One region of the Streptomyces sp. NPDC048644 genome, then DNA from elsewhere that is predicted to be linked to it. Evidence: riboswitches for the same ligand, from Rfam matches in the RefSeq annotation. Region 1 holds a riboswitch; each other region holds the start of a gene.

Region 1 (7,593 bases):
AGCTGCTCGGCGAGCGCATCGTCTTCCTGGGCACCCCCATCGACGACGCCTCGGCCAACGACGTGATGGCGCAGTTCATGTACCTCGAACACGCCGCCCCCGAGCAGGACATCTCGCTCTACATCAACTCCCCCGGCGGCTCGTTCACCGCGATGACCGCGATCTACGACACGATGCAGTACGTGACCTGCGACGTCGCGACGGTCTGCCTGGGCCAGGCCGCGTCCGCCGCCGCGGTACTGCTGGCCGCCGGCGCCCCGGGCAAGCGGCTGGCGCTGCCGGGCGCCCGGGTGCTGATCCACCAGCCCGCCCTGAGCGAGCCGGTCCAGGGCCAGGCCACCGATCTGCGCATCCAGGCGGACGAGTTGCTGCGCACCCGCGACAAGCTGGAGGAACTGCTGCAACGGCACACCGGCATGCCGCGCGAACGGATCGCCGCCGACATCGAGCGGGACAAGATCTTCGACACCGGCGCCGCCCAGGAGTACGGCCTGATCGACGGGGTCACCCGCGCCCGCAAGACCTCCGCGGCGACCGGCGCACGGTGACGTCGGGTGCCGACGCCCGAACTCCCTCCGCTGCCCGCACTGACCCGGGCCGAGGGCGAACTGATCGACCGATACCTGGAAGTCCTGGACCTGCTGGGCCGGATCAACCCGGCGCGCGGCGGGCACACCTACGGCGGGCTGCGGGCCGCCCAGGCGCTGGCGAGCAGGGCCGCCGGACTGCGGGACGCGCTGGCGCTGATGCACGAGCGGGGCGAGAGCGAACTGCACGGCGGGACGCTCGGCCGGGCACTGCGGACACTCGACGGCGAGCGCCGGGCCCGGCTCGTCTCGGTGCCGCCCGATGACACGTGAGGCGGCGGCCACCTACCGGGACCGCACACGGTGTCGCCGGGCACCGGGCGTGCGACACGTCCCCCGCCCGGCTCGCCCGGAAGGGCTAGCACCGAAGTCCGCGACGAACGGCGCCCGGATTGCGGCACGTCGCCTTGACCCCGGCGCCGCACCGGGTTCCACACCTGGTCCCGGCCCTGACCCCGGACGCTCCCGCACACCGCGAACGGCACGACTCACCACATGGCCCCCATGTGACGAATGTCACATGGGGTCATTTCAGCGCTTATTTCGGGCGCCGCATGCGTAACGATCCCTTCGACGACAAGACCCCGCCACAGCGACGGGGCGGTCCGGACGGGCGCCTAATCCTGCCGCCGTCCCGGATGTCCGGTCGACGTGGTTGGAACGGCAGGAGCGGAGGACCCGAGCACGACGGGGCCACGGCCGCCACGGCCGACGGGCTCCTTGGGGTGAAGCCGTACGCACGGCCGGGCATCTTCGCCTGCCCGAACCCGACAGGTCCTCCTTCGCAGGCGACTGACGAAGGGTTCGCTCATGGCTGTACGCAGGCACGTACCGACAGCAGTGGCCCGCGCCGGAACGATTTCGGCTCTGGCACTGGCCACCGTCGGCGGCATCATCCCGACGCCCGGAGGGACCACCGACGCCGAAGCGTCGAGCGTCTCGTCCGCGGCGCTGCGGATCGCCGCCTCCAAGAAGGGGGCGCCGTACCAGTACGGCGCCCGGGGCCCCCACCGATTCGACTGCTCGGGGCTGACGCAGTATGCGTTCAAGCACGCGGGCAAGAAGCTGCCGCGCACCGCGGCTGCGCAGTACAACCGCACCCGGCACCTGCCCGCCTCGTCCCGCAGGGTCGGCGATCTGGTCTTCTTCCATGCGGGCAGGGGCGTTTACCACGTCGGGATCTACGCCGGACGGGGCCGCATCTGGAACGCGCCCAGGACCGGCACCGTCGTCCGCCTGGACAAGATCTGGAGCAAGGCCGTCTGGTACGGGCGGGTCAGGTGAGCGGTCGCCCGCCACCCGCACCGCGTTGAGATAGCCGAACTCCCTTACATCTGCCCGCCGTTGGCTTTCCGGGAGGCGCTCGGCGGCGGCCGTCCGCGTGTGTGCGGCGCGGTCAGGCGAGCGCCACCTCGACGAGGAGGACGCCACCGAGCGTGGTCAGCAGGGCGCCGGTGGTGGCCTCCAGGGCACGGGTGACCCGCGGGCGGCGCAGCCAGTTGCCGAGGCGGTCGACGAGCAGCGCGACGGCGGGGAACCACACCAGCGCCATCGCGACGACGATCGTGGCGAGCAACAGGGTGCGCGGCAGCGCGGGCTGCCCCTCGGGGACGAACTGCGGGAGCAGGCTGAGGAAGAGCACCGGCGCCTTGGGGTTGAGCGCGTTCGTGAGGAAGCCCTGCCGCAGGCTCCGTCCGACGCCGGTGCGCGCTTCCTGCTGCTCGGCGGCCTCATCCCCGGGACGTGCCGCGGCGTCCTCGTCCGCCGTGGGCGCCGCGTCGGCAGGACCGCGTACGACGGCCAGCAGTGCGCGGCCTCCGAGGTAGAGCAGATAGGCGCCGCCGAGTACCTGAACGGCGCCGAACAGCACGGGCACGGCGACGAGCACGGCGGCGAGCCCGGCGACCGCGAGGGCGGTGTGCACGAGCAGCCCGCCCGCGACCCCGACCGCGCAGGCCACCCCCGCCCGGCGCGAACCGAGTGCGTTGCGCACCACGACCGCGAAGTCCGCGCCCGGCATGGCGACCATGCCGGCCGCAACTCCGGTGAAGGTGATCAGCTGTCCGTCCATGAGGCAATCCTCGCTGGTCAGAGCCTTTAATGGGGAGTGGCAATCTTCTTCGTCGGGCTAAAGAGGTTCTTATGTACGACCCCACGCGACTGGCCGCTCTGGTGGCGGTCGCGGAGGCCGGTTCGATTTCACGGGCCGCCGACCGGCTCGGCTACACCGCGCCCGCGCTCTCCCAGCAGCTCGCCAAGCTGGAGCGGGAGGCCGGGACGACGCTGCTGGTGCGCCACCACCGCGGGGCGCGGCTGACGGCCGCGGGGGAACTGCTGCTGGTCAGGGCCCGGCGGGCGCTGGACGAGCTGGATCTGGCGCGGCACGAGCTGGCGCAGCTGGCGGGCCTGTCCGGCGGCCGGCTGCGGGTGGGCACGTTCATGACGGCCGGTACACATCTGCTGCCGCCCGCGCTGAGTGCGTTCCGCCGTGCGCACCCGGATGTGGAACTGAGCGTCACGGAGTACGAACCGCCGCTCGGCATGCGGGCGGTGGCGCTCGGCGAGGTGGATCTGGCGTTGACGCACGCCTACGCGCCTGGCGACCCGATGCCCACGCCCGAGGGGCTGCGGCTGGAGCCGCTGCTGACCGAGGAACTGGTGCTCGTCACGGCTCCGGGGCACGCCCTGTCGGCGGGCCAGGGACGGCTGCCGCTGTCCGGTCTGGCCGGACAGCCGCTGGTCAGCATGGCGCCCGCCAACCCTCACCGACGCGGGGTGGAGGCGGCGCTCGCGGCTGCCGAGGCGAGCGTGGCGGTGCGCTGCGAGTCACCGGGGTACGAGGTGGTGTGTGCGCTGGTGAGCGCGGGCCTGGGGGTGGCGGTGGTGCCGGAGATGATGGCGACCGGTTCGGTGACACCGCTGGGTGTCCGCCGGCTGGAGCCGCCCGAGCTGCACCGCACGGTCTCGGTGGCCTACCGCCCCGGTGGCGGCTCCCCGGCCGCCGACACCCTGCGGGCGCTGCTGCGCGGCGCGTTCACCCGTGGCGGCTCCGTGCAGTGAGGCCGTGCGGCGGCCTGCCCGGTGGCGGGCGGGTGGTCAGGAGGCGGGTGGTCAGGGTCCGGTTGCCGTCCAGGGCAGGGAGACCCAGACCGTTTTGCCGCCCTGGTGGGTGGGTTCGACCCTCAGCCGGCCGCCGGCTTCCGCGGCGAGGAAGCGGATGATGACCAGGCCGCGTCCGTTGTCCTGCTGCACCGCGGCGGGCAGCCGCTGCGGCCACCGCGGATGGCTGTCGGTGACGCCGATGCGGAGCTGTTCGTCGCGGTCGAGCCGCAGCTCCACGGTGAAGACCGGGGAGCGGCCCAGGGTGTGCTGGACGGCGTTGGTGGCGAGTTCGGAGACGATCAGCCGGACGGTATCGGCGCGCACCGCGTGCGCCGGCAGACCCCATTCGCCGAGCACATCGCTCACATAACCGCGGGCCAGCCGCACGGAGGCGGGCTCGCTCGGCAGCGTGAGTGAGGATTCCTGGTGGTCTGCCATCGCGACGCCGTCCTTTTCCCACCGAGGCTCGATTCCGGCGCACCGACCAGGGAGCGAGCTGCCGATCGGACACCGATTCGGCCTCGGACTGCTGCTGTGCGTCAGACTGCCATCCATGCTGCTGGTATGACGCCGATCCACCACGATATGCCCATATCTGTCGCTCAATGCGGTGAACTCTGCTACGCGAGAACGGATTTGGGCGGCGGGACCGCACGCCGGCCCGTCGGTACCGGCCCCCCTGCGGCACCGACGAACGCTGTACCCGCCTCATACTCGCCGGGCGGTGCCGGTAAACCTCTGGAGAGGGGCAGCACCTCCGGGGCGTGCGGCGGCGTCAGCCTCGGGGCGCGGCGGCCACGACCGTCTCGACGGCGCTGTCGATCTGCGCGTCCGTCAGGTCCGCACGGGCGGTGAGCCGCAGCCGGGAGATGCCGTCCGGCACGGACGGGGGGCGGAAGCAGCCGACGACGAGCCCGGCTTCCCGGCAGCCGGCGGCCCAGCGGACGGCCTGTTTCGGGGACGGGGCGCGCACCGAGACCACGGCGGCGTCCGGGCGTACGGCGGTCAGGCCCGCGGCGGTGAGGCGGCGGTGCAGCTGCGTGGCGACGGTACGCACCCGGTCGACGCGCGCGGGTTCGCGGCGGAGCAGCCGCAGCGCGGCCAGTGCGCCGCCGACCGCCGCGGGTGCCAGGCCGGTGTCGAAGATGAACGTCCGCGCGGTGTTGACCAGATGCTCGATGACGCGGGCCGGGCCGAGGACCGCGCCGCCCTGTCCGCCGAGGGACTTGGAGAGGGTCAGGGTGGCGACCACGTCGGCGTCACCGGCAAGGCCCGCGGCGGCCGTCGCGCCGCGCCCGCCGTCGCCCAGTACGCCCAGTCCGTGCGCGTCGTCGACGAGCAGACCCGCGCCGTACGCCCGGCAGACGCCGGCGAGAGCGGGCAGCGGGGCCGCGTCGCCGTCGACGGAGAACACCGCGTCGGTCACCGCGAGCGCCCGGCCTTCGTGGTCCGCCAGCGCGGCGGCCACCGCCCGCGGGTCGGCGTGCGGGACGACGGCGGTACGGGCCCGGGAGAGCCGGCAACCGTCGATGAGGGAGGCGTGGTTGCCCGCGTCGGAGACCACGAGGGCGCCGGACCCGGTGAGCGCGGTGACGGCGGCGAGGTTCGCGGCGTAGCCGGATGACAGCACCAGGGCGGCCTCGAAGCCGCAGAAGGCGGCGAGTTCGGATTCCAGCCTGGCGTGCAGTTCGGTACTGCCGGTCACCAGCCGGGAGCCGGTGGCGCCCGCGCCCCAGCGGTGCGCGGCCTGGGCTGCGGCGCGGGTCACCTCGGGGTGCCTGGCGAATCCGAGGTAGTCGTTGCAGGCCAGGTCCAGCAGCGCGGAATCGGCGGAGCGCGGGCGCAGGGTGCGGACCAGGCCCGCCCGCTGCCGCTCGGCACGCGCCGTATCAAGCCAGTCGAATGCCGCGCCGAACGTCTCGCGTACGGGGGCCGCTGCGAGGTCGGCGGGCGGCACGGCGCGTGCGTCCCGGGTCTGCGGCGGTGCGGTGTCCTGCGGCATCGGCATCCTTCTCGATTGTGGGCTGTCGATAGACGTTAGCGGTCGTTACACCCGCCCACAGTGTGGTGATACCCACACTCCGAGCCAGGGTCGTTGTGGGAATCCTCCTTGGCCCGGGGCGGTGCCGTACGTCAGGATCAACGCCATGGAGCTGCTGAACACTCTGGTGGACAAGGGGCTGCGGCGTGAGCTGCCGACCCGTGAAGAGGCCCTCGCCGTACTGGCGACGTCCGATGACGAACTGCTCGATGTGGTGGCCGCGGCCGGAAAGGTGCGCCGTCAGTGGTTCGGACGGCGGGTGAAGCTCAACTACCTCGTCAACCTCAAGTCGGGCCTGTGCCCCGAGGACTGCTCGTACTGCTCGCAGCGCCTCGGGTCGAAGACCGAGATCCTCAAGTACACCTGGATCAAGCCCGATGACGCGTCGAAGGCGGCAGCCGCGGGGGTGGCGGGCGGCGCCAAGCGCGTGTGCCTGGTGGCCAGTGGCCGCGGGCCGACCGACAAGGATGTGGACCGGGTGTCGGAGACCATCTCCGCCATCAAGGAGCAGAACGAGGGCATCGAGGTGTGCGCCTGCCTCGGACTGCTCTCCGACGGCCAGGCCGGGCGGCTGCGGGAAGCCGGGGCTGACGCCTACAACCACAACCTCAACACCTCGGAAGCCACGTACGGCGACATCTGCACCACCCATGACTTCTCGGACCGCGTGACGACCGTGCAACAGGCCCAGGCGGCCGGCCTGTCGGCCTGTTCCGGGCTGATCGCCGGGATGGGTGAGACCGACGCCGACCTGGTGGACGTGGTCTTCGCGCTGCGCGCGCTGGACCCCGATTCGGTGCCGGTGAACTTCCTCATCCCGTTCGAAGGCACCCCGCTCGCCGAGGAGTGGAACCTCACGCCGCAGCGCGCGCTGCGCATCCTGGCCATGACCCGCTTCGTCTGCCCGGACGTCGAGGTACGGCTGGCGGGCGGGCGTGAGGTGCATCTGCGGAGCATGCAGCCGCTGGCGCTGCACCTCGTCAACTCCATCTTCCTCGGCGACTATCTGACCAGCGAGGGCCAGGCGGGCAAGGACGACCTCGCGATGATCGCCGACGCGGGCTTCGAAGTGGAGGGCGCGGACACCACCACCCTGCCCGGACACCGCGTCCAAAGCTGCGGCGACGAGGGCGGCTGCCACGACGGGACGCCGGGCGCCTGCCACCCCGCCCAGGACGCGCCGCCCGCCGCCACCGCGCCCGCGCCGTCCGACGAGGCCCGCCGCGGCCTGGTCTCGGTACGCCGCCGGGGCGCCGGCACCGAACTGCCGCCCAATGCCTGAGGTGTTCTCGCCGGGCGACCTGCTCGCACTCGACCGGCAGCACGTGTGGCACCCCTACGGGCCGATGCCGGGCCGTAGCACACCGCTGCTGGTCGAGTCGGCCGCCGGCGTCCGGCTGCGGCTGGCCGAACCCGCCGGTGGCCACGCGGAGTTGATCGACGGGATGTCGTCCTGGTGGTCGGCGGTGCACGGGTACAACCACCCCGTACTCAACGACGCCGCGCACGACCAACTGGGGCGGATGAGCCATGTGATGTTCGGCGGGCTCACCCACGAGCCCGCCGTACGGCTCGCCAAACGGCTGGTCGACATCGCGCCGGAACCCCTGCGGCACGTCTTCCTCGCGGACTCCGGTTCGGTGTCCGTCGAAGTCGCCGTCAAAATGTGCCTCCAGTACTGGCGCTCGCTCGGTCGGCCGCGCAAGCAGCGGCTGCTCACCTGGCGGGGCGGCTACCACGGCGACACCTGGCAGCCGATGTCGGTGTGCGACCCGGAGGGCGGGATGCACGAGCTGTGGCAGGGCGTGCTGCCCCGCCAGATCTTCGCGGACGCACCGCCGCCCGGCTTCGACGCGGAACCGG
Region 2 (7,593 bases), on a different contig from region 1:
CGGCCAACGCGGCCGGAAAGCCGCCGCGCACCGCGCTGTACGTCTCCGGCGCCTCGGGCGACGGGTACCAGGCGGGCCTCGGACTGCGGCAGCTGGCGCAGTCGCCGACATCGGTGACCGTGCGGCAGATCCCCTCGGACGCCGGTGGTCACACGAGCGTGGTCTGGCGGGAGCAGGTGCCCGAGATCTTCCGCTGGCTGTCGCAACACGTCACCGCGTGAGGCGGGGGCCGCGGCCAGGACCCCGTCTCACCGCGGGCGGACCGCCGCCGTGACCGGCGCGCGCACCTGCCAGCCCAGGGCTTCGTAGAGGGCACGGCCTTCGGGGCTGGCGACCAGCACACCCTGCGTGGCGCCCGCCGTGGCCGCGCGGCCGGCGAGCGCCGCCATCACCAGCCGGCCCAGCCCCCTGCGGCGGTGCCCGGCCGCCGTGCCGATCATGTCGAAGACGACCGACCGCGGTCCGCGCAGGGCACCGGGCGCCCCGTCGGTGAGCGCGGCAAGACCGCCTGCCGGGAAGATCTCCGGGTCCGGATCCGGGGCTGCCTCCGGGGTCGGATCAGGGTCCGGATGCGGGCTTCCCGTACGGGCCGCGGGAGCCGCAGGGGCCGTACCGTCCAGGACCCGGGCCTCGATCAGGCCACGGTCCGCGTCGTGGTGGACGCTGAGGCGGTAGCCGCGCGGCGGCGCGGGGTCGCCGGGCGGTCCCAGCGTGGTCGTCATCAGGTACTGAGGCTCGCTGAGCTGCCAGCCAGGAGGCAGCAGCCGCTCGACCCGCTCGCGCGGTGCGCAGATCTTGAGCCACAGGCCGGGCACGTCGATGCGGCGGGCCAGCTCGCCCAGCACGTCGGGGTCGGCCGCCGGCAGGACGTAGCGGGCGATGTGGTGCGGCCGTCCGACCTCGATCCGGAAGCCGCCCGGCACCGCAGACGGCGCGGCGGTCCGCCGGGCCCGCGCCCAGCCGTCGGCCCAGACGCCGACGATCCGCGCGAGTTCGGAGGGTGCGGCGGGCGAGGGGGCCGGGGAGGAGTCCGTGGCGGGGGCCATGGGCCGAGCGTAGGCCGCATCCATGATCGACTTCAGCTGTATTTTCCGGGCCGGCACGGGTGTCCGGGGACGGCTCTGCGGGCTGCTGCCACCGGGCCGCGTCCTGCGGTCGGGGGAGCACACGGCGGTGTGCGACGGCGGGGCGCCCTGCCCGATGGGTCGTGGTTTGGGAGGGCTACGATCCAGCACCATGGACGTAGTCATCAACATCTTCGTCGGCCTGCACATCATCGGTATCGCCTCCCTCCTGGGCGGCTTCCTGACCCAGATGAAGGCGATGAGCGCGGGCACGGCCCGCTTCGTGCCCGCCATGCTGCACGGTGCGCTGACGATGCTCGTCACCGGCATCGTGCTGGTCGGCCTGAACCAGGCCCAGGGCAGCCCGGTCGACAACATCAAGATCGGCATCAAGCTGGCCGTCCTGGTGGTGATCCTGGGCCTGGTCTACGTCAAGCGTGACGAGGAGAAGGTCGCCAAGCCGCTCTTCGGCGCCGTCGGCCTGCTCACGATGGTGAACATCTTCATCGCGGTGCTCTGGACCTGAGCCCGCAGGGGCCGCTGCGCCCCGTATGCCGCACGGTGAACCGCGCGGCCCTCGCGTCGTCAGCCGTTCCGGCCGTCCGACCGCCCGAGGGCCGCGCGGTTCTGTGCTGTGGGGGGTGGTGCGTGGGGTGCTGCGGGTGGTTCCTGGGGTGTCGCGGGGGGAGCGGTCCCGACGCGACCGAGGTGTCGCGGGGGAGCGGGCCCGACACGGCCTACGCCGGGCGGATGCTCCCGTAGATCGGCATGTAGTAGATCGACTCCACCCGCACGCTGGCGCCCGGCTTCGGGGCGTGGATCATCTTGCCGCCGCCTATGTACATCCCGACGTGGCTGATGTCCTTGAAGAAGAACACCAGGTCGCCCGGTTGCAGGTCCTTGGTGGCCACCCGCTCGCCGGTCTTCACCTGATCCCACGTCGTACGCGGCAGGTTCACCCCGGCCGCCTTCCATGCCGCCTGCGTCAGGCCGGAGCAGTCGTAGGAGTTGGGGCCCGTCGCGCCCCAGACGTACGGCTTGCCCATCTGGGCGCGGGCGAAGGCGAGCGCCTTCTTGGCCTTCGTGAGGGACGTGCCGTCGTCGGATCCGCCGCCCGAGTCGCCCGAGCCGCCTGAACCGTCTGAACCGTCTGTCGAGCCGCCACCGGACCCGCCGTCGCCCCCGCGGTCGCCCCCGTGCTCCTGGCGTTCCTTCTCGGCCTGCCGGCGCGCCATGTCGTCGGCCTTGCGCTTGGCGGCTTCCTCCTTCTTGCGCTCCAGCTCGGCCAGCCGCGCCTTCTCCTGGGCGGTCAGCCGGGACAGCAGCTGCCGGGCCTCGGTCAGCTTGCCCTGCACCGTCCGCTTGGACTCCTGGAGGGAGGTCTGGGACTCCTGGAGCCGTTCCAGGCTGTGGACGGCCTCGGCGCGTTCGTGCGCTGCCGCCGCCTGCTGCTCCTGGTAGTCGGCGACCGCCTGTTGCTGACGTCCGGTCAGCCGCTCCATGAGGTGGCTGCGGTCGGCGAACTGCTGCGGGTCCTTGGCGAGTATCAGCTGCGCGGTCGGGCTCATGCCGCCGGTGCGGTACTGCGCGGAGGCGTAGGTGCCCAGCTCCCGCCGGGACGCGTTGAGTTTGTCGGTGCGCTTCGCCGCGGAGTCCTGGAGTTCGGTCACCTTCTCGCGCCGCTGCTCGGCGTGCTCCTTGGCGGCGTTGTACTTCTGGGTCGCCACCTCGGCCTGGCGGTAGAGGTCGTCGACGTTCTTCTTGACCTCTTCGACGGTCGGCCGGGGGCTCCTGGGGGCCGCTTCGGCTGACTGCGACAGCAGTGTGACCGAGGCGAGTGCTGCGGTGGTGATCCCGACCGCCGTGCGGCGGCTTCCGGGTGAGGCGAGGACGCGGGTGCGCGGCTTGCGATGCGACGCCAAGGCCGGCGACTCCTTCCGTGGACCGCCTACCGGGTTAGCTGTCGGGTTCGGGCGGTGTCGCAGACGGAAGGCTTGCCCTACGGTCCGTACGCCCGCGCGCGGCGGCCGTACCGATCGATTCACCCCGGTGGTGCTGGTGGGTCCCCGGCTCCGGGTGCCCAGGGGCAGGGCCGGACTCGGCGGAGGCGACCCGTGCGCACGCTGTCGTACGCGGGGATGCGGGCTGCCCGAGCGAGCACGGTAGCCAACTCGTGTGGCTCCTGTGAAGGCTGATGTTCGAATTGCCCGAAACCTTTTCGTGACCTGAAGGTGAGGCGACGGTGATTGCGTTGGATGTCGGTTTCGGGCAGTGCGGGGAAGCCTCGGGGCGGCTCCTGTGAAGACGGCTCCACGTCTCCGAAACGGATTCTGCACGGCCGGGACGCTTCCCGTGCGGCCGTTCCCGGACTTCGGGACCGGATGTCAGTGGGGCCGCCTAGACTCGGTGGGCGATGAGCAGCCTCTTTGACGACAGCTTCCTGGCGGATCTCGGCCCGAAGGGCGAGCACCCCCCGCCCCCTCCCGAGGACGAGCACGGCCCGGCCCCGGAGGAGGTTCCGCACGACCTCTTCGACGGGAAGTTCGACGCCCCCGTGCCCCGGGAGGCGTACTACCGCGACGGCGCTGCCCGCCCCGCGGTCGATCCGGCCGCCCTCCTGGAGGGGCTCAACGACGCCCAGAAGGCGGCCGTGGTGCACACCGGCAGCCCGCTGCTGATCGTCGCGGGCGCCGGATCCGGCAAGACCCGGGTGCTCACCCACCGCATCGCGCACCTGCTCGGCGCGCGCGGCGTGCACCCCGGCCAGATCCTCGCGATCACCTTCACCAACAAGGCCGCGGGCGAGATGAAGGAGCGCGTCGAAGAACTGGTCGGCCCGCGGGCGAACGCCATGTGGGTCTCCACCTTCCACAGCGCCTGCGTCCGCATCCTGCGCCGCGAGTCCAAGCAGCTCGGCTTCACCTCGTCGTTCTCGATCTACGACGCCGCCGACTCGAAGCGCCTGATGGCCCTGGTCTGCCGCGATCTGGACCTCGACCCCAAGCGCTTCCCGCCCAAGTCCTTCAGCGCCAAGGTCTCCAACCTCAAGAACGAGCTCATCGACGAGGAGACCTTCGCGGGGACGGCTGCCGACGGCTTCGAGAAGACCCTGGCCGAGGCGTACGCGATGTACCAGGCGCGGCTGCGCGAGGCCAACGCCCTGGACTTCGACGACATCATCATGACGACCGTCAACCTCCTCCAGGCGTTCCCCGACGTCGCCGCCCACTACCGCCGCCGCTTCCGGCACGTCATGGTCGACGAGTACCAGGACACCAACCACGCGCAGTACACCCTCGTGCGCGAGCTGGTCGGTCCGCCCGAGTCCGCCGCCGAGCTGTGCGTGGTCGGCGACGCCGACCAGTCGATCTACGCCTTCCGCGGCGCCACGATCCGCAACATCCTCCAGTTCGAGGAGGACTACCCCAACGCCACGACGATCCTCCTGGAGCAGAACTACCGCTCCACGCAGACGATCCTCAGCGCCGCCAACGCCGTCATCGAACGCAACGAGAACCGCCGCCCCAAGAACCTCTGGACACAGGCAGGCGAGGGCCCCAGGATCACCGGCTACGTCGCCGACACCGAGCACGACGAGGCGCAGTTCGTCGCCGACGAGATCGACCGGCTGACGGACGCGGGCGATGCCAGGGCGGGCGACGTCGCCGTCTTCTACCGCACCAACGCCCAGTCCCGTGTCTTCGAAGAGATCCTCATCCGGGTCGGGCTGCCCTACAAGGTCGTCGGCGGCGTCCGCTTCTACGAGCGCAAGGAGGTCCGCGACGTCCTCGCGTACCTGCGCGTCCTCTCCAACCCCGAGGACACCGTCCCGCTGCGCCGGATCCTCAACGTCCCCAAGCGGGGCATCGGCGACCGCGCCGAGGCGATGATCGACGCCCTGTCGCTCCGCGAGAAGATCAGCTTCCCGCAGGCCCTGCGCCGGGTCGACGAGGCGTACGGCATGGCCGCCCGCTCGGCCAACGCCGTCCGGCGCTTCAACACGCTGATGGAAGAGCTGCGCACGATCGTCGAATCCGGCGCAGGACCGGCCACCGTCCTGGAGGCGGTCCTGGAGCGCACCGGCTACCTCGCCGAACTCCAGACCTCCACCGACCCGCAGGACGAGACCCGGATCGAGAACCTCCAGGAACTCGCCGCCGTGGCCCTGGAGTTCGAGCAGGACCGCGGCGAGGACAACCCGGGCACGCTCGCCGACTTCCTGGAGCAGGTCGCGCTGGTCGCCGACTCCGACCAGATCCCCGACGAGGAGGAGGACGGCAGCGGCGTCATCACCCTGATGACCCTGCACACCGCCAAGGGCCTGGAGTTCCCCGTCGTCTTCCTGACCGGCATGGAGGACGGCGTTTTCCCGCACATGCGCTCGCTGGGCCAGACCAAGGAGCTGGAGGAGGAGCGCCGGCTGGCGTACGTCGGCATCACCCGCGCCCGCGAACGGCTCTACCTCACCCGCTCGACGATGCGCAGCGCCTGGGGCCAGCCGTCGTACAACCCGCCCTCGCGGTTCCTTGAGGAGATCCCGGAGGCGTACGTCGACTGGAAGCGCACCGGGCCCGCGACGCCGTCCGCCTCGATGGGCGGGCTGTCATCCGGCGGCTTCGGCTCCGGCGGAGGAACGGGCTCCGGCTTCTCGTCCTCGCGCGCCAAGGGGCCGAGCGGTTTCGCGACCCGGCGCTCGTCCGACCGGCAGGTCGTCGCGCTGGCCGTCGGCGACCGCGTCACCCACGACAGCTTCGGCCTCGGCACGGTCGTGGGAGTCAAGGGCAGCGGCGACAACGCCGAGGCGACGATCGACTTCGGCGGTGAGAAGCCGAAGCGGCTGCTGCTGCGGTACGCGCCGGTGCAGAAGCTCTAGAGCCCGCGGCCGTTCCGTCGGCCCGCCGCCGTCAGGGCGTCGGGCCGGGCGGGGCCGGTCAGTTCGGGGCGGCCGGTCAGTTCGGGTTGAGGCCGTGGCTGTGCAGCCAGGGCAGCGGGTCGATCGGTGAGCCGCCCCCGGGGCGCACCTCGAAGTGCATGTGCGGCCCGGTGGAGTTGCCGGAGCTGCCGGAGTACGCGATCTGATCGCCGGCCTTGACCGACCCGGAGCGGACCTTGGTGCTGCTGAGGTGGCAGTACCACGTCTCGGTGCCGTCGGGCGCCGTCACGATCGCCATGTTGCCGTACGCGGAGTTCCACTGGGTGCGCACGGTGCCGTCGGTCGCGGCCATCACGGGAGTGCCGTAGCCGACCGGGAAGTCGATGCCGGTGTGCACGGACATCCAGTTGACGCCGGCCTGGCCGTAGAGGGCGCTCAGCCCGTGCTGCTTGACCGGCAGCAGGAACTTCGGGCGTTCGGCCTCCTTGCGGGCCGCTTCCTTCGCCTTGCGTTCCTTCTCGGCGGCCTGCCGCTCCTTGAGGTCGATCCGCTCCTGGGTACGGCTCGCCCGGTCGGCGAAGTCGTCGGCGCCCGCGCTGAGTCCGGCGAGCTGGGTGTCGAGCTTGTTGTTCGCCGTGGACGGTTTGACGCCGCCCGCGTCCGGCGCGCCCTGGCTGGCCGCCTCGTCCTTCTCCTCCCCGCCGAACCCGCCGACGGCAGCAGCGGCGACGGCGCAGACACCCATCGCGGCGACCGACGGTACGGCGACGGTCAGCAGCGCCGACCGCTTGGCTGTGCGGCGGCGGCCCCGGCCGCGGACGGCCTTGGGGCCCTCAGGGGCGTCGGGCGTGACTGCCGTGACGACCGGAGTGGCCTGGGTCAACGCCTCGGCCACCGCGGCCGATGCGCCGCGCGGGCGCCCGGCGGGCGCGGGCGGTCCGGAGTCGTCGCGCGGCGGGCCCGCCTGGGCAGGGATGGTCGCGGTCGGCGCCTGGTCCACCGTCGGCCACACCGCGGTGGCGTCGTGGCCGATGGCCTCCTGGACGGCGGTGGCTTCGTACCCGCCGGTCCCGTACGCGCCGGATCCGTAGGCGGTGCCGTGGTCGTACCGGGGCTCGTCCTCGCCCGGTGTGCCGTACCCGCCGGTGCCGAGGCCGTCGTCGAAGGCGGTGGTGTCGAAGGCGCCCGTGCCGTACGTCCCGGTGCCGTATGCCGCGGGGGCGGCGGCCTGATAGCCGCCGGTGTCCTGGCCGTTGGGGTGGTAGCCAGGTGCCGCGTAGCCGTGGGTGTCGTAGCCCGGTGCCTCATAGGCGGTGTGGGCGTACGGGTCGTAGCCGGAACCGTCCGGCTGCGCGCCTGCCGAGTCGTGGCCGTAGGCGTCGGCTCCGTACGTGTCCGTGGGGAAGGCGCCCGTGCCGTATGTCCCGGTGTCGTAGGACGCGGTCCGGAAGGAACCGGTGTCGAAGGAGCCGGTGTCGTACCCGCCCGGTGGGTAGCCGCCCGCCGGGTATCCGCCGGTGCCGTCGGCCCCGTAGGACTCCGCTCCCTGGGCCGCGCCGTGCTGAGTCGTGCCGAACGAGCCGGTGGCGTAGGGGTCGGCGCCGTACTGCCCGGTGTCGTACGAACCGGGGAGGGAGCCGAAGAGCGGGTCGCCGC
Region 3 (7,593 bases), on a different contig from region 1:
AACGGCGGGCACGCCGGGCGCAGATGTCGCCCATCGGCCGCAGGCTGGCGCGCTGGCTGCCCGCGATCCTGATCGCCTCCGGCCTGGTCTTCGACATCGTCACGCCGGCCCGCTACACCGCGTCGCCGTTCTTCTCGGCCGCGCCCCTGGTCGCCGCGCCCCTGCACTCGCTGCGCAGCACGGCCGTCACGGCGGTCGCCGCGGTGGCAGGCGCGGTGTGGGTCGTGGCGTATCACGGTGCCCGTGACACCAACGAGTCCGCGACGGAGGTCTCGACGGTCTTCGTCGTCGCCGTACTCGCGCTCGGCATCAACCGGGTCGTCCGGAGGTCCGACGCCACGCTGGCGTCCGTACGCGACGTCTCGGAGGCCGCCCAGCGGGCCGTGTTGCCCACGCCGCCCGAGCGGGTCGCGGGGCTCGCGGTCGCCGCCCGGTACGTCGGGGCGCAGGCCGACGCCCGGATCGGCGGGGACCTCTACGCCGTGCAGGACACCCCGTACGGCGTGCGGCTGATCGTCGGCGACGTACGGGGCAAGGGCCTCGAAGCGGTGGAGGCCGCCGCGATCGTCATCGGGGCATTCCGGGAGGCGGCGGAGCAGGAGGCCACGTTGGAGGCGGTGGCGGGCCGGCTGGAGCGTGCGCTGCAACGGGAGGGCGGGCGGCGCGAAGGGCTCGACCAGTTCGAGGGGTTCACCACCGCCGTCCTCGCGGAGATCCCGCCCACGGAACACGTCCTGCGGGTGCTCAACCGCGGGCACCCGCCGCCCCTGCTGCTCGCCCCGGACGGCGGGCTGCGGGCGCTGCCCCCGGCATCGGCGGCGCTGCCCCTGGGCCTGAGCGAGGTGGCGGGGTGGCCCGACCGGTCGGACGAGACGTTCTTCCCGGCCGGGTCGGTCCTGCTGTTGTTCACCGACGGGCTGACCGAGGCCCGCAACCGCACGGGAGTGTTCTACGACCCGGTCGCCCGGCTGCGCGGACGCCATTTCACGGGGCCCGACGCGCTCCTGGACACACTGGTCGACGAGGTCGCCCGGCACACCGGAGGGGCGGGGACGGACGACATGGCGCTGCTGGCGGTGCAGCGGCCACTGCCGGCGTAGGGCGTGGCCGGTGGGCGTCGCGGCGAGGGGCGGCGGTGGTGCCTACGCCGTCCCCGCCACCCAGTGCAGGCTCCGGCCGTGCTGCCCGGTGAGGGCGACAGGACGCTCGTCCAGGGAGAGCGTCAGCAGCGGCTCCCGCTCCGCCGGGCCGAGCGCGTCGCTGTGCGGGGCGGCGATCCACGGCAGGACGGAGTGGTGCTCCTGGGAGATCCAGTGTCCTGCCCCCGCCCGCTGGGCGAGCAGCTCCCGCACGCTCGCGGCGAACCGCTCCCGGCGGTCCGGTGGCAGGTAGGTCAGTACGGCGGTGTGGAAGACGACCAGCGTGGCGTCGGCCGGCGCTTCGGCCGCGAGCGCGGGCAGTTCGTCGACGAGGTCGCCGCGCACCATCCGAGGGCGCGGCGCTCCCCGTACGGCGTCGACGGCGGCCGGGAGGTGCTGCGCCCGCTCGGTCGCCCCGGGCCAGATGAGCGCCTGGAGCCAGCGCAGCGCGTCGGGGTCACCGACCGGATCCAGCGGATTGAGGTCGATGCCGCCCCGCCAGACGACCTCGGGCAGCCGTCCGGGCGGGGCCGCCCAGTCGTCCGGCACCCGGGCCTCCCGGCTCGTACGGCACCGGAACGTCACCGGGCTGCCGGACGGGCCGACCTCCACGGCCGCGCCCGCGTCCCCGCCGTCATCGAACGCGTACCGGTAGCGGTCCGGGTACAGGCACAGGCCGGCCGACGCGCCGACCTCCAGGAGGGCCAGCGGCTGGGGGAGGCGGGCCAGCAGCGGGAGGAGGGTGGCGCAGCGGGCCGGTTCGTTGGTCTGGGTGGCGCGCCGCATGATCACCGCGCGGACCTCGTCCCAGTGCCTGATGGTCCACTCGCGCCAGCGGCGGTAGGCGAGGTCGCCGCGCGGGCCCTGCTCGGCGTGCGGGCCGTCGAGATGGCGGACGGCGGCGAGGAGGAGGTTGGGCTGCTGCTTGTTGCCGGGCGGCAGCGAGCCCGCCAACAGCTCGCAGAATTCCGGGTCCTGGCTGATCCGCGCCGTCAGTTCCTCGTGGGCCTCGCACTGCCCGCGCGCCTGCCACCAGGAGAAGTCCCGGTAGCGATCCGCCAGTGTCTGCCCGTTGTTGACGAAGTTGACGACCATGATCAGACGCTACTTCCCTCACGTTCCGTGATTGCCGCGCACCCCTCTGCATAACAAGTGATGCACAATCACGCGCAGCCCGTTTCCCGCCGGACGGTCAACTCGCCCTGTTTAGAACCTTGGTGGGCCCATAAGTCCAGGCCAAAGCTGGTGAGTAGGGGATGCGGATTCGTGAGAACGCTTGGAAATCCGCGGCCATCTCTATTACTGTCCGATAACGGAGCGCGGTCGTCCCAGCCGTCGCAAGAGGCGGCACCGTGCGCCGACGCTGAATCCTGCAAGCGCTCTTCGGGCGCCTCGGGCATCACGGGCACCACCGCTGGTCACGACCTGCACGTTCACCGCAGCATGCCGCGATACGCCGCAGTACCGCAGCATCGAAATTTCACGAACTGCCGTGAACTGCAGGGAATTTCCGTGAACTACGGGAAACGCCCTGGAATGTCGGATGGATCCCGAACCGCGCGGAGGGAACCGGGGAACCACCACCATGGGGTGAATCGGACGCCTCGCGCCAGAGGCCGCCCGTAGGAGACCTTCCTGCTCCGAACCCGTCAGCTAACCCGGTAGGCGAGAAGGAAGGAAAGGAGTGCGCCCCCGTGGCGTCCAACAGGTCTGCCCCCGAGGCTCCGTCCGCCTACGCCCTCGACGACACCGCCCCCTTCGACGGCCCCCGGCCGTCCGGCGGCCCCGGCCGTGCCGACGCAGGTGAAGGACCGTGGGAGGAATGGAACCCCACCGAGGAATCCGTCCGCGCCGCCCGCGGCAAACACCGGGTCGCCAAGCAGCGCAGCGGGGGATTCGCCCGCGGTGGCACGGTCCTCGGTGTCGGCGTCATCGCGGCGGTCGGCGCCGGCGGGATGGCCACGGCCGAGGGAAAGCCGCCGGTGCCGATCTCCGTGCCTGACCTCGGCGCGATCACCGACGACCTCTCGGAGAAGCTGCCGGACGCCGAATCCCTGCCCGGCATCGGCCCCCTCATCTCGGACGACTCCGACGCGGCAGCCGACACCGCGGCCGACTCCGCCGCACCAAAATCCGGCACCCACGCCACCTCCGCCACCCACGCCACCTCCGCCACCCACGCATCGGCACCGCTCTCCTCCGCCGGCCTCACCCCGGACGACGGCACCCAGGGGACGGGCGGCGCGGGCGAGGCGCTGCGCAGCCGCATCCTCCAGCAGGCCGACGCGCAGCAGAGCGCCGCCGAGCGTGACGCCCGTGACGCGGCCGAGCAGTCCGCCGTCGAACAGGCCGAGAAGACCGCTTCGGCGGCGCAGAAGAAGGCCGCGGCGGCCAAGGAGGAGGCGCGGGCCGAGGCCGAGCGCGAGGCGAAGGCGGCGGCCCACAAGAAGGCGGAGGCCGAGCGGCTCGCCGAACTCGCCAAGAGCTACCTCCTCCCGGTCACCTCGTACACCCTCACGGCGAGCTTCGGCCAGGCCGGCGACCGCTGGGCGGCCGACCACACCGGCCAGGACTTCGCCGCCCCGACCGGCACCCCCGTCAAGGCGGTGCACTCCGGCACCATCACCCAGGCGGGCTGGGCCGGTTCGTACGGCTACCGCGTCGTCCTCACCCTCGACGACGGCACCGAACTCTGGTTCTGCCACCTCTCGTCCATGGTGAAGACCTCGGGCAAGGTCGGCACCGGCGAGGTCATCGCCCGCGTGGGCGCCACCGGGAACGTCACAGGACCCCACCTCCACCTGGAGGTCAGGCCGGGCGGCGGCGACCCCGTCGACCCCATGCCCTGGCTGCGGGACCACGGCCTGAAGGTCTGACACCGGGCGGGGCTGGCACGGCGGTCACGGCACGGCCGGTCGGCGGGGCGGGCCCGGTAAGGCGGGTCCGGCACGGCTGATCGGCCGGAGGCCGGGCGGGGCCGGAATATTCCCTTCCCGCCCGACGCTGCAATCACGCATGACCGTTTCACGCAAGAACCTCGGCTCGCTGTCCGTCTCCCCGCTCTCCCTCGGTGGCAACGTCTTCGGCTGGACGGCCGACGAAGCCGAGTCGTTCGCCGTGCTCGACGCGTACGTGGCGGGCGGCGGCAACTTCATCGACACCGCCGACGCCTACTCGTTCTGGGTCGAGGGCAACAAGGGCGGCGAGTCCGAGACGGTGATCGGCAACTGGCTGGCCGCCCGCGGCAACCGCGCCGACGTCGTCATCGCCACCAAGGTCGGCGCCCAGCCGGGACTCAAGGGCCTGTCCACCGCGACGATCAAGAAGGCCGTCGACGGATCCCTGAGCCGCCTGCGCACGGACTACATCGACCTCTACTACACGCACTACGACGACGAGTCGGTCGAGGTCGCGGAGTTCCTCACCGCACTCGACGACCTCGTCAAGGCCGGCAAGGTCCGCGAGATCGCCGCGTCCAACATCTCGGCGCCGCGTCTGGAGGAGTCCCTGGCCTGCTCCGACCGCGAGGGCCTGGCCCGCTACGTCGCCCTCCAGCCGCACTACAACCTGGTCTCGCGCGACACCTACGAGGGCGAACTGGCCGACGTCGCCGCCCGCCACGGCCTCGCCGCCGTCCCGTACTACGCCCTCGCCTCCGGCTTCCTGACGGGCAAGTACCGTCCCGGCACGGACATCGACAGCGCCCGCTCGGCCAAGGCCGCCCAGTACCTGGCCACCGACCGCGGCCCCCGCGTCCTCCAGGCCCTCGACACCGTCGCAGCCGCCCACGACGCCGAGATCGCCACCGTCGCCCTCGCCTGGCTGGCCGCCCGCCCCACGGTCGCCGCCCCCATCGCCAGCGCCCGCACGGTCGCCCAACTCCCGTCCCTCCTCGCGTCCTTGGACCTGACCCTCACGGACGCCGAACTGACGCTCCTGAACGAGGCGTCGGCCTGACGCGAACCCCCGTACACCGGGGCGGGCACGACAGCCGTACGGGCCGGGGCGCGACTGCCGCCCCGGCCCGTACGGCCGTCCTCGTACGCGCTCCCGCGCCTCACACCCGCCGGTCGGCCACCAGCCACGACACAAGCGCCATCCCGCCCGCCACCGTGAACACCGAAGGCCACGCCCCGACCTTCTTCGCGAGCGGATGCGACCCGGCAAACGCCGCCACATACGCCCCACCCAGCACAGCCGCAGCCTTCCCCCCAGCCTTCTCCTGCCACCCCTTGACCGCCACCGCACCGGCGGCAGCCAGCACTGCCCCACCCAGGGGCCGCTTTTTTGTCCAGCGGGCTACGGCGTAGCCGCCTACGAGGCCACTCGCCGCCACAACTGCCGTTGGCACACCAGCCACCGCTACAACCTCCTCATGAGGGACAACGTCTCTGAGCCTACGCTCGGCAGTTCCAACCCGAGTGACATAGCGATCAAGTTGTGGGCAGAATTCCCCGCATGGCGAAGGCAAAATCAAAGAACCCTGTGAAGTTCGGTCCCCCTGAGGGGGTCGTTGAAGGGCAGCATTTCGAGAGCCACATGGAGCTGCACGCGTACGGCGTGCACCGACAAAAAGGGCGGGGAATCTCCGGTACTGCGCGGGAAGGCGTCGACTCCATCGTGCTCTCCGGTGGCTATATCGACGACGTCTACGGTGACGACGAGATCATCTACACCGGCGAGGGCGGACGCGACCGGAAGACGCAGTGCATGGTGGCCGACCAGACCATGGATACGCCTGGAAACGCCGGGTTGTTGCTGAATCAAGCCCTCGGAAATCGAGTCCGTGTCATTCGAGGGTTGGACATCAAGCGACAGAAGGCCACAGGCGGCTATCGGTACTGTGGCCTGTACCGGGTGGCCGAGAGCTGGAAGACCGTTGGCAAGGAAGGCTTCCGCATCTGCCAGTTCCGACTCGTCAAGGTCGGGCCCGATGAAACGGTCAAGCCGCAACCCGTATCGCCGGACGGTGACACGAAAACCGACCTGGAAGAGCAGTTTCGTCGGACCGTCGCTTACGAGCGCCTGCTGCGCGACTCTGCGGTGGTGCGGAACGTTAAGGAGTGGTACCGCGACACCTGCCAAATGTGCGATGTGCGGCTGGTGGTGTCCCCCGATGACAAGGCAATCAGCGAGGCTGCGCATATCCAGGCGTTGGGGAAACCTCACAACGGTCCGGACACGATAGAGAATGTGCTGTGTCTCTGCCCCAACTGCCACGCGCTGTTTGACCGAGGGGCTCTCCAGTTGACCGATGACTTCGATGTGATCGATGGTCTGACGCAGAAGTTCAAGTACGCGTTGACGCGGGTCAAGGAGCACCAGATACAGGTGAGGTACCTACGCCAGCATCGGAGCCGGTGGGCGGAACGTCCCTCTCAGCCCGAGCTCCCAGAGCAGCCGTGAGCGCCAGCCGCCCCTACGGTTGATAGCGCTCTAGGTTGGAGCCTCGCTGGGCACACGGGCGGTACAGGCAGAATTGTTGGCCGTGCCTCGTGTGTGGGTGAGCAGAGCACTGAGCGTGGGCGGCACGACGACATGACGACGGCCCCCGATTGGGGGCCGCTCGTTTTGGTCAAGGTCACCGTTGCCAGGTCGCTGATATACATGACGGCCCCACCCGGTGGTCGAGCGTCACTCTCTAGAGCCAGGGGAGCCGGAAGCGTCTGGCCCGGCGCCGCGGTGTAGGCCAAGAAGGCGCCGATCTGGCAGTTCCCGGCCTTCCACACCCCCCACCTCCCACGCATGCAGCAACGCCGGTTCCGCCACTGGTTTGTGGTGCCACAGCTCCCGGAGGAGGGCGGTCTCGCGTTCGGTGAAGTGGGGGGTGGGGCCCATGAGATGAGCCCGGCGGCGGTGGAAGGAGAGGGTGGTGGCGAGGGTGGTGTAGGTGGTGACGGCTTGGGCGGCGGTGGGGCCGTGGGTGTGGCGGGCCAGGTCGCGGGCGAGGGTTCGGGTTTTGAGGGAGGAGAGGGCGGCGGGTTCGGTGGGGGTGAGCCAGCCGGTGGCGGTGTACGGGGCGAGATAGCTGTGCAGGGACAGCAGTTCCTGGCGGCGGGCCCAGAGGGCGAACCAGGTGACGGTGAGCAGGACGGGGACGAAGAAGAGGCCGTAGACGGTGAGGAAGCCGAGGTCGCCGAGGGAGGAGGCGGCGTTCCAGACGGCGTGCAGGAGGACGGCGGTCAGCAGGCCGAAGAGGACGAGGGCGACGCGGGACGCGCGGCGGTGCGGGTAGCGGGTGGCGGCGGCGCCGAAGCCCAGGCCCGTGAGGATGGTGAAGAGGGGGTGGGCGAAGGGGGAGACGACGATGCGGAGGAAGAAGGTGCCGGCGGTGAGGGAGTTGAGGCCGGTGTGGCCCATCGAGAGGTCCTGGCCGAAGGCGCTGCCCAGGTAGAGGACGTTCTCGGTGAAGGCGAAGCCGGTGGCGGTGATGCCGGCGATGACGATGCCGTCC
Region 4 (7,593 bases), on a different contig from region 1:
CCGAAGCCGATCTGGGCGACGGTCACCACCAGCGCGGCGGCGGACGCGGACAGCCCCAGATCCTGCCCGATGACGTCGAGCAGCGGCTGGGCGAAGTAGTTCCCGGCGACGGACAGGCCGGTGGCGACCGACATCAGCAGCAGCGTGCCGCGGCCCAGCCGCTGCGGCCCGGCCGCCGGTGGCACCGCCTGCGCGGCACTCGCCGCTTCGGGCGCCGTGCGCGGCGCCTCCCCCTCGGACTCCATGTCCCCTCCTGCCAGTTGGTTCTTTTCCGTGCCCGCCTCCCCCCGGTGGCGGACGGTCCCAGCCTGCGGGCTGCGCATCGATGAGTCCAACACACTGTCGTCATCGCATCCATCGCCGATCGCGATGGATCGTTATCCTCCGCGGATGGAGTTGCAGCAGATGCGGTACGTCGTCGCGGTCGCCGAGACCGGCGGGTTCACCCGGGCCGCCGAGCGCTGCCATGTGGTGCAGTCGGCGCTCAGCCACCAGATCGCCAGGCTGGAGAAGGAGCTGGGCGCCCGGCTCTTCCAGCGCACCAGTCGCAGCGTGCGGCTGACCGCGGCGGGCGAGGCGTTCGTGCCGGTCGCCCGGCAGGCCCTGGCGTCGGCCGAGCGGGCCCGCGCCGAGGTGGAGGCGGTCGCGGGCGAGGTGCGCGGGCAGCTCGCGGTCGGGGCGATCTCGACCCTGTCGGCCGTCGATCTCGCCCAGGAGCTGGGCGCGTTCCGCACCCGCTATCCCCAGGTGCGGGTCGGCCTCCGGATGGAGATGAGCGACGAGCTGATCGAGAAGGTGCGGCAGGGCGCGCTGGACGTCGCCTTCGTCGGCCTGGTGCCGGGCGCGCGGGTCACCGGGGTACGGGAGAGGGAACTGGCGCGCGGCGAGCTGGTCGCGGTGGTGCCGCCGGGCCATCCGCTGGCCGGGCAGGAGCGGACCGGTCTGGCGCGGCTGGCCAGGGAGACCTTCGTCGACTTCACGGCGGGCTCGGCCGCCCGCAGGCAGCGCGACGACGCCTTCCGTGCCGCGGGGCTGAACGCCGACGTGGCCTTCGAGGTGACCACCGTCGAACTCCTGGCGAAGCTGGTGCGCGCGGGGCTCGGGGTCGGCATGGTGCCCGAGGGCATCGCGGGGGAGCTGACCGGGCTGCACGTCGTCCGTGTCCGCCCGGCGCCGCGGCGCATCGAGCGGGTGGTGTGGCAGGCGCTCGGCCCGTCGCCCGCAGCCGCCGCGTTCCTGGCGGGCCTCGGGGTGGACCCGGGGTGAGCACGGCCCGCGCGGCCGGGGCGCGGGCGTACGGCGCGGGCGCCCGGCGAGGCGCGGGCGCCGCAGCGGTTACCGTCGAAAGGTGCACGACAAGCCCGACACCACCCCCGACACCGTCCCCGGCGCCGCCCCCGCGGGCCCGCCCGCGCGCTGCCCCGCAGCCTCCGCGCCGCCGCCCGCCCCCGAGCTGTTCACCTGGGAGTTCGCCGCCGATCCTTACCCGGCGTACGCCTGGCTGCGGGAGCACGCGCCGGTGCGCAGGACCGCGCTGCCCAGCGGCGTCGAGGCATGGCTGGTGACGCGGTACGCCGACGCCAGGCAGGCGCTCGCCGACGGCCGGCTCTCCAAGAACCCGGTGCACCACAGCGAGGCCGCGCACGGCAAGGGCAAGGTCGGCATCCCCGGCGAGCGCAGCGCCAACCTGATGACCCACCTCCTCAACATCGACCCGCCCGACCACACCCGGCTGCGCCGCCTGGTCTCCAAGGCGTTCACCCCGCGCCGGGTCGCCGCCTTCGCCCCGCGCGTCCAGGAGCTGACCGACGCGCTCATCGACTCCTTCGCGGCCCGCGGCGAGGCCGACCTGATCCACGAGTTCGCCTTCCCGCTGCCCATCTACGCGATCTGCGACCTGCTGGGCGTACCGCGCGAGGACCAGGACGACTTCCGCGACTGGGCCGGGATGATGCTGCGGCACACCAAGGCGGGCCAGGCGGGCGGGCCGCGCGGCGGCGTGGCCAAGGCGGTGAAGAAGATACGCGGCTATCTCGCCGAGCTGATCCACCGCAAGCGCGCCGAACTGCCCCGCGAGGCGGCCCCAGGCGAGGACCTCATCTCCGGCCTGATCCGCGCGTCCGACCACGGCGAGCACCTCACCGAGAACGAGGTGGCCGCGATGGCGTTCATCCTCCTCTTCGCCGGCTTCGAGACCACCGTCAACCTCATCGGCAACGGCACCTACGCCCTGCTGCGCCACCCGGAACAGCGCGCCCTGCTCCAGAAGTCCCTGGCGTCGGGCGACGACGGCCTGCTCGCCACCGGCATCGAGGAACTGCTGCGCTACGACGGCCCGGTGGAGCTGGCGACCTGGCGGTTCGCCACCGAGGAACTGACCATCGGCGGGGCGCGGATAGCCGAGGGCGACCCCGTACTCGTCGTGCTGGCCGCCGCCGACCGTGACCCCGAGCGGTTCGACGAGCCCGACACCCTCGACCTGGCCAGGCGCGACAACCCGCACCTGGGGTACGGGCACGGCATCCACTACTGCCTGGGCGCCCCGCTCGCCAGGCTCGAAGGCCAGGCCGCCCTCGCGACGCTGCTGACCCGGCTGCCCGACATCCGGCTCGCGGCCGAACCCGACGAGCTGCGCTGGCGCGGCGGGCTCATCATGCGCGGACTGCGGTCCCTCCCGGTGGAGTTCACCCCGGCACCGTGACGGGGCCGGGAACCGGCCCGGCGGCGGGCCCGGTTGACGGCCGCGCGGGCCGGTCTGCTACCGGCTCGGCGACGTGCCTGATGAGGGCCGTGACAGCCGATTTCTTGACGGTGCGTCAGCTACGTGACCTCTACGTGATCTCCGCTACACCGGCTTGTGACGACCCGTGAGCCCGGCTACCTTTCGACCGAACCTGTGCTCGACCGCCCCGGCGGGACGGCCGCGCCGAAGCCTCGGCCGGCCGGCATCCGCCGGTGCGACAACTCAACGCCGCTCGAAAGGCAACCGCATGCGCTCCGGGAACGGCCGCCATCGTCGACCCCGTCAGGCACCGGCCCTCTTTGTCACGGCGGGAGTGGCCGGCGCCGGCATCGCCATGCCACTGCTCGGCGCGGGCTCCGCACACGCCGCCGACACCGCCGCCTGGGACCGCGTCGCCCAGTGCGAGAGCGGCGGGGTGTGGAGCGGTGCGTCAGGCGACGGCTACGGCGGTCTCCGGCTCACCGCGGACCTGTGGCAGGAGTACGGCGGCCTGGCGTACGCGCCGCGCCCCGACATGGCCAGCCGCGCCCAGCAGATAGCCGTGGCCGAAAAGATCCTGGACGACCGTGGCCCAGGCGCCTGGCCGGGCTGCGCCGTCGACGCCGGCCTCTCCCGGGGAGGCCGCGCACCGGACGTCGATCCGGGCAGCACCGACGCGCCGACCCCCGCCCCCACGGACCACGACGGCCAGGGCGCAGGCGGCACGGACGACGCGACCGATCCGGCCGACCCGACCGATACTTCCGGTTCACACGATTCACCCCCCTCACCTGACCCGTCCGACCCGTCGCACCCGTCGGACACCTCGGACCCGTCCGGTACTTCGGGCTCGCACGACCCCGCCACCGACCCGTCCGACGCCACCCCCCGCCCCGGTGCACCGGACTCCGGGCACACCGAGGGCGACGGCAGCGGCCACGACGGCAAGGGCGAGGGCGCGAACGGCGATCACGAGGCGCCAGGCGCGGGCGACTCCGACGCGTCCGACGGCTCCGGCGACTCCGCGACGCCCGGCAGCGGGAGCCCCGACCCGACGCCGCCCGGCAAGCACCGCGGCGGCGAGGGTACGGACGACGGCGGCAGGACCTCGGGGCGGCACGCCTCGCGGGGTGACGGGGAGCGTACGCAGCCGGCTCGCGGCGACTACACCGTGCGCCCCGGTGACAGCCTGTCAGCCATCGCCGAGGCCCGGGAGCTGCCCGGCGGCTGGCCCGCGCTGTACGAGCGCAACCGCGAGGTCGTGGGCTCCGACGCGGACCTCATCCACCCCGGACAGCATCTCGATCTCGGGCGCTGAGCGGGTAGTTAGTCGGCTTTTGCCCCTTTTGGTGAAAGTGAGACATGGCTCTCGTTGACGCCTGCGGTGTCCGACCCGTCCACTGAATCCATACCGCGCCCTACCTGCGGAAATATGAGCGCTCTGCGGTTATTGGCGGTCAACTGGGTGCAGAAAACGGGGTTTGAACCGCACAGGGGTTCATGTCTACGGTCAGGACCGCTCGCCAAAGCGGGCCCTTCGCTCACACGCCGAATCCTGCCGGTGGGTGAAGGCGGTCGACGCGCAAGCGCCGAAGGCAGGAGCGGGGGAACCAAGGTAAGTGCCGGCCCCGCCCGTGAAAGCGGGTCAGCCGGCTTGGGGTGAAGACGTGTGTGAAGCACACACGGCCGGGCAGCTCACAGCCCGAACCCGACAGCTCACCTCGTAGGCGTCGGTGAGGAAAACGAACCATGCTGATCAACAAGGGCAAGCACCGTCGTCCGTCCAAGGCCGTCCGCGTCGCCACCCTCGCCGGTGTCGCCGGTGCCGCTGTGGCCGTCCCGCTGATGGGCGCCTCCTCCGCCTCCGCCGCCTCGGTCGCCACCTGGGACGCCGTCGCCCAGTGCGAGTCCGGCGGCAACTGGTCGATCAACACCGGCAACAACTACTACGGCGGCCTGCAGTTCTCGCAGTCCAGCTGGGCCGCCGCCGGCGGTACCCAGTACGCGCCCCGCGCCGACCTGGCCACCAAGAGCCAGCAGATCGCCGCCGCCGAGAAGCTGCTCGCCATCCAGGGCCCGGGTGCCTGGTCCTGCGCCGGCGCCGGCAACCTGACCTCCGGTGGCCCCGCCGCCAGCGTCGACACCTCCTCGGGCTCCGGCACGACCAAGGCCGCCCCGCAGCAGAAGGCCGAGACCCCGGCCCCGCAGCACAAGAGCGCCCCCGCCCCGCAGGCTCCGGCCCCGCAGCAGCAGAAGTCCCAGCCGGTGCCGAAGTCCGACCCGCACGGCAACTACACCGTCAAGTCCGGCGACACCCTCGCCAAGATCGCCAAGGCGCACGGCACCAACTGGAAGTCCGTCTACGCGAACAACAAGTCCGTCATCGGCGGCAACCCCAACCTGATCTTCCCGGGCCAGAAGCTCAGCATCTGAGCCCACCCCTGGCAGGGCCTTGAGGGCTCCGTGCCCGGTGCCTCCTCCCGGATGACCGCAGCGGTTCGCGCGTACGGCGGTCCGCGCGAACCGCTCGCCCGGGAGGCGGCGAGGGCCGAAGAGCCGGAGCGCGCCCGGGAGTTCGCTCATATCTCCCGGGCTGCATCAAATGCACGCAATGCGCATTGAGTTCCCTCTCGCTCCTACTCATCCCGCTCTGCCCGTTTTCTCCCCGCGGGATACCCCGTCCGGCGCGTTCGTCCCCGCATCGCGCCGCGGCGGGGTCTCTCCGTTCCGTACCCTGGTGCCGGACACAGCGACGTGACCGCCCCTTACAGCTGCTCTCCCGCCCGGCGGACGAAGCTGCCCGAACTCCTGCGAACTGGGCCTTTGGGTCACTCTTCCTCCCGCCGAGGGGGCTGAGGGCGAGCGGAACGGCAACAGGCCGTTAGGCTCGTGCTGCAGAACTCCAGACACCCATGAAGGAGACAACGTGCCGTCCATCGACGTCGTCGTAGCCCGCGAAATTCTCGACTCGCGAGGTAATCCCACGGTCGAGGTCGAGGTCGGCCTCGACGACGGCAGCACCGGCCGTGCCGCGGTTCCGTCCGGCGCCTCGACCGGCGCCTTCGAGGCCATCGAGCTCCGCGACGGCGACCCCGGCCGTTACCAGGGCAAGGGCGTCGAGAAGGCCGTCCTCGCCGTCATCGAGCAGATCGGCCCGGAGCTGGTCGGCTACGACGCGACCGAGCAGCGGCTGATCGACCAGGCCATGTTCGACCTGGACGCCACCGACAACAAGGGCTCCCTCGGCGCCAACGCCATCCTGGGCGTCTCCCTCGCCGTCGCGCACGCCGCGTCCGAGGCCAGCGACCTGCCGCTGTTCCGCTACCTCGGTGGCCCGAACGCGCACGTCCTGCCCGTCCCGATGATGAACATCCTCAACGGTGGGTCGCACGCCGACTCCAACGTCGACATCCAGGAGTTCATGATCGCCCCGATCGGCGCGGAGTCCTTCTCCGAGGCGCTGCGCTGGGGCGCCGAGGTCTACCACACCCTCAAGAAGGTCCTGAAGGAGCGCAACCTCTCCACCGGTCTCGGTGACGAGGGCGGCTTCGCCCCGAACCTCGGCTCCAACCGCGAGGCGCTCGACCTGATCCTGGAGGCCATCCAGCAGGCCGGTTACGTCCCCGGCCAGGACATCGCGCTGGCGCTCGACGTCGCCGCGTCCGAGTTCTACAAGGACGGCAAGTACGCCTTCGAGGGCTCGGACCGCTCGGCCGCCGAGATGACCGAGTACTACGAGGGCCTCGTCGCCGACTACCCGCTCGTGTCCATCGAGGACCCGCTGTTCGAGGACGACTGGGCCGGCTGGCACGTCATCACCGAGAAGCTCGGCGCCAAGGTCCAGCTCGTCGGTGACGACCTGTTCGTCACCAACCCCGAGCGCCTGGCCCGCGGCATCGAGGAGAATTCCGCCAACGCGCTGCTGGTGAAGGTCAACCAGATCGGCTCGCTGACCGAGACCCTGGACGCCGTCGAGCTGGCCCAGCGCAACGGTTTCAAGTGCATGATGTCGCACCGCTCCGGCGAGACCGAGGACGTCACCATCGCCGACCTCGCCGTCGCCACCAACTGCGGCCAGATCAAGACCGGCGCCCCGGCCCGCTCCGAGCGCGTCGCCAAGTACAACCAGCTGCTGCGCATCGAGGAGATCCTCGACGACGCCGCCGTCTACGCCGGCCGCTCCGCCTTCCCCCGGTTTCGCCCTGCGAACTGATCAAGCACAGCGCCCCGCGAACTGATCAGGCACAGCACCCTGCGAACCGATCAGCCGCGGCGCCCCGCGAACTGACCGGAACGGCAGGGCCGATCGGCCCGAGCGTGGCGTCCCGCCTCGCAGCGTCCCCGGCAGCGGTCCCGTACCGTTGCCGGGGACGGCTTTGTCTCCGAACGGCCAGGACCGGCGCGGAGCGTGGCCGCGGAGCGTACGTTCGTACCTCCGCGAAGACGGCAATCCAGGGGAGGCGACGTGCCCGCTGACCGGTTCTCGACCGCGACCCGGCTCAAGGCGCTCGGTGAACAGGCGGCGGCCCGCGTCTACCGCGCCCGGCGGCCCCGCCGCAACCGGCTGACCGGCCGCGCCGCCCTGCTGGCCCTGGTGATGTGCTCCCTCGTCGTGGCGCTCGCGTACCCGATAAGGCAGTACGTGTCGCAGCGTTCGGACATCGCCGACCAGCGCCGCAAGGCCCAGGAAGCGGGCCGGACGCTGGACCGGCTGCGCGACGAGAAGGCGCGCTGGCAGGACCCCGCGTACGTCGAGCAGCAGGCCAGGCTGCATCTGCACTTCGTCAGGCCGGGGGAGACCGGCTACCTCGTCCAGGACGGCACCGGCGCCGGTACGGGCGCCGGGCGCAAGGGCGCGGGGGCGGCCGAGC

The links. Region 1 has a riboswitch for cyclic di-AMP ahead of ACGFNI_RS04665 (C40 family peptidase). Riboswitches for the same ligand answer to the same signal wherever they lie in the genome.
Region 2: another riboswitch for cyclic di-AMP. It lies ahead of ACGFNI_RS27960 (NlpC/P60 family protein); the one in region 1 lies ahead of ACGFNI_RS04665 (C40 family peptidase).
Region 3: another riboswitch for cyclic di-AMP. It lies ahead of ACGFNI_RS15150 (M23 family metallopeptidase); the one in region 1 lies ahead of ACGFNI_RS04665 (C40 family peptidase).
Region 4: another riboswitch for cyclic di-AMP. It lies ahead of ACGFNI_RS12580 (transglycosylase family protein); the one in region 1 lies ahead of ACGFNI_RS04665 (C40 family peptidase).

What each region holds. Positions count from the first base shown of each region.
Region 1 is NZ_JBICVO010000002.1:134,289-141,881, forward strand. Features, by position in the region: gene ACGFNI_RS04655 (ATP-dependent Clp protease proteolytic subunit) at 1-548, shown strand, start outside; gene ACGFNI_RS04660 (hypothetical protein) at 555-860, shown strand; cyclic di-AMP (ydaO/yuaA leader) riboswitch at 1,192-1,393, shown strand; gene ACGFNI_RS04665 (C40 family peptidase) at 1,398-1,871, shown strand; gene ACGFNI_RS04670 (LysE family translocator) at 1,984-2,658, opposite strand; gene ACGFNI_RS04675 (LysR family transcriptional regulator) at 2,730-3,647, shown strand; gene ACGFNI_RS04680 (ATP-binding protein) at 3,699-4,127, opposite strand; gene ACGFNI_RS04685 (8-amino-7-oxononanoate synthase) at 4,465-5,691, opposite strand; gene bioB (biotin synthase BioB) at 5,837-7,012, shown strand; gene ACGFNI_RS04695 (adenosylmethionine--8-amino-7-oxononanoate transaminase) at 7,005-7,593, shown strand, end outside.
Region 2 is NZ_JBICVO010000015.1:61,693-69,285, reverse strand. Features, by position in the region: gene ACGFNI_RS27975 (alpha/beta hydrolase-fold protein) at 1-221, shown strand, start outside; gene ACGFNI_RS27970 (GNAT family N-acetyltransferase) at 249-1,046, opposite strand; gene ACGFNI_RS27965 (hypothetical protein) at 1,237-1,590, shown strand; gene ACGFNI_RS27960 (NlpC/P60 family protein) at 1,802-2,986, opposite strand; cyclic di-AMP (ydaO/yuaA leader) riboswitch at 2,994-3,178, opposite strand; gene pcrA (DNA helicase PcrA) at 3,478-5,937, shown strand; gene ACGFNI_RS27950 (peptidoglycan DD-metalloendopeptidase family protein) at 6,014-7,593, opposite strand, start outside.
Region 3 is NZ_JBICVO010000006.1:18,640-26,232, reverse strand. Features, by position in the region: gene ACGFNI_RS15160 (PP2C family protein-serine/threonine phosphatase) at 1-1,100, shown strand, start outside; gene ACGFNI_RS15155 (DUF2332 domain-containing protein) at 1,143-2,234, opposite strand; cyclic di-AMP (ydaO/yuaA leader) riboswitch at 2,671-2,822, shown strand; gene ACGFNI_RS15150 (M23 family metallopeptidase) at 2,834-4,015, shown strand; gene ACGFNI_RS15145 (aldo/keto reductase) at 4,155-5,096, shown strand; gene ACGFNI_RS15140 (hypothetical protein) at 5,197-5,499, opposite strand; gene ACGFNI_RS15135 (YDG/SRA domain-containing protein) at 5,598-6,545, shown strand; gene ACGFNI_RS15130 (PrsW family intramembrane metalloprotease) at 6,774-7,593, opposite strand, start outside.
Region 4 is NZ_JBICVO010000005.1:37,291-44,883, reverse strand. Features, by position in the region: gene ACGFNI_RS12600 (MFS transporter) at 1-245, opposite strand, end outside; gene ACGFNI_RS12595 (LysR family transcriptional regulator) at 391-1,266, shown strand; gene ACGFNI_RS12590 (cytochrome P450) at 1,349-2,701, shown strand; gene ACGFNI_RS12585 (transglycosylase family protein) at 3,057-4,040, shown strand; cyclic di-AMP (ydaO/yuaA leader) riboswitch at 4,259-4,467, shown strand; gene ACGFNI_RS12580 (transglycosylase family protein) at 4,472-5,155, shown strand; gene eno (phosphopyruvate hydratase) at 5,649-6,935, shown strand; gene ACGFNI_RS12570 (septum formation initiator family protein) at 7,188-7,593, shown strand, end outside.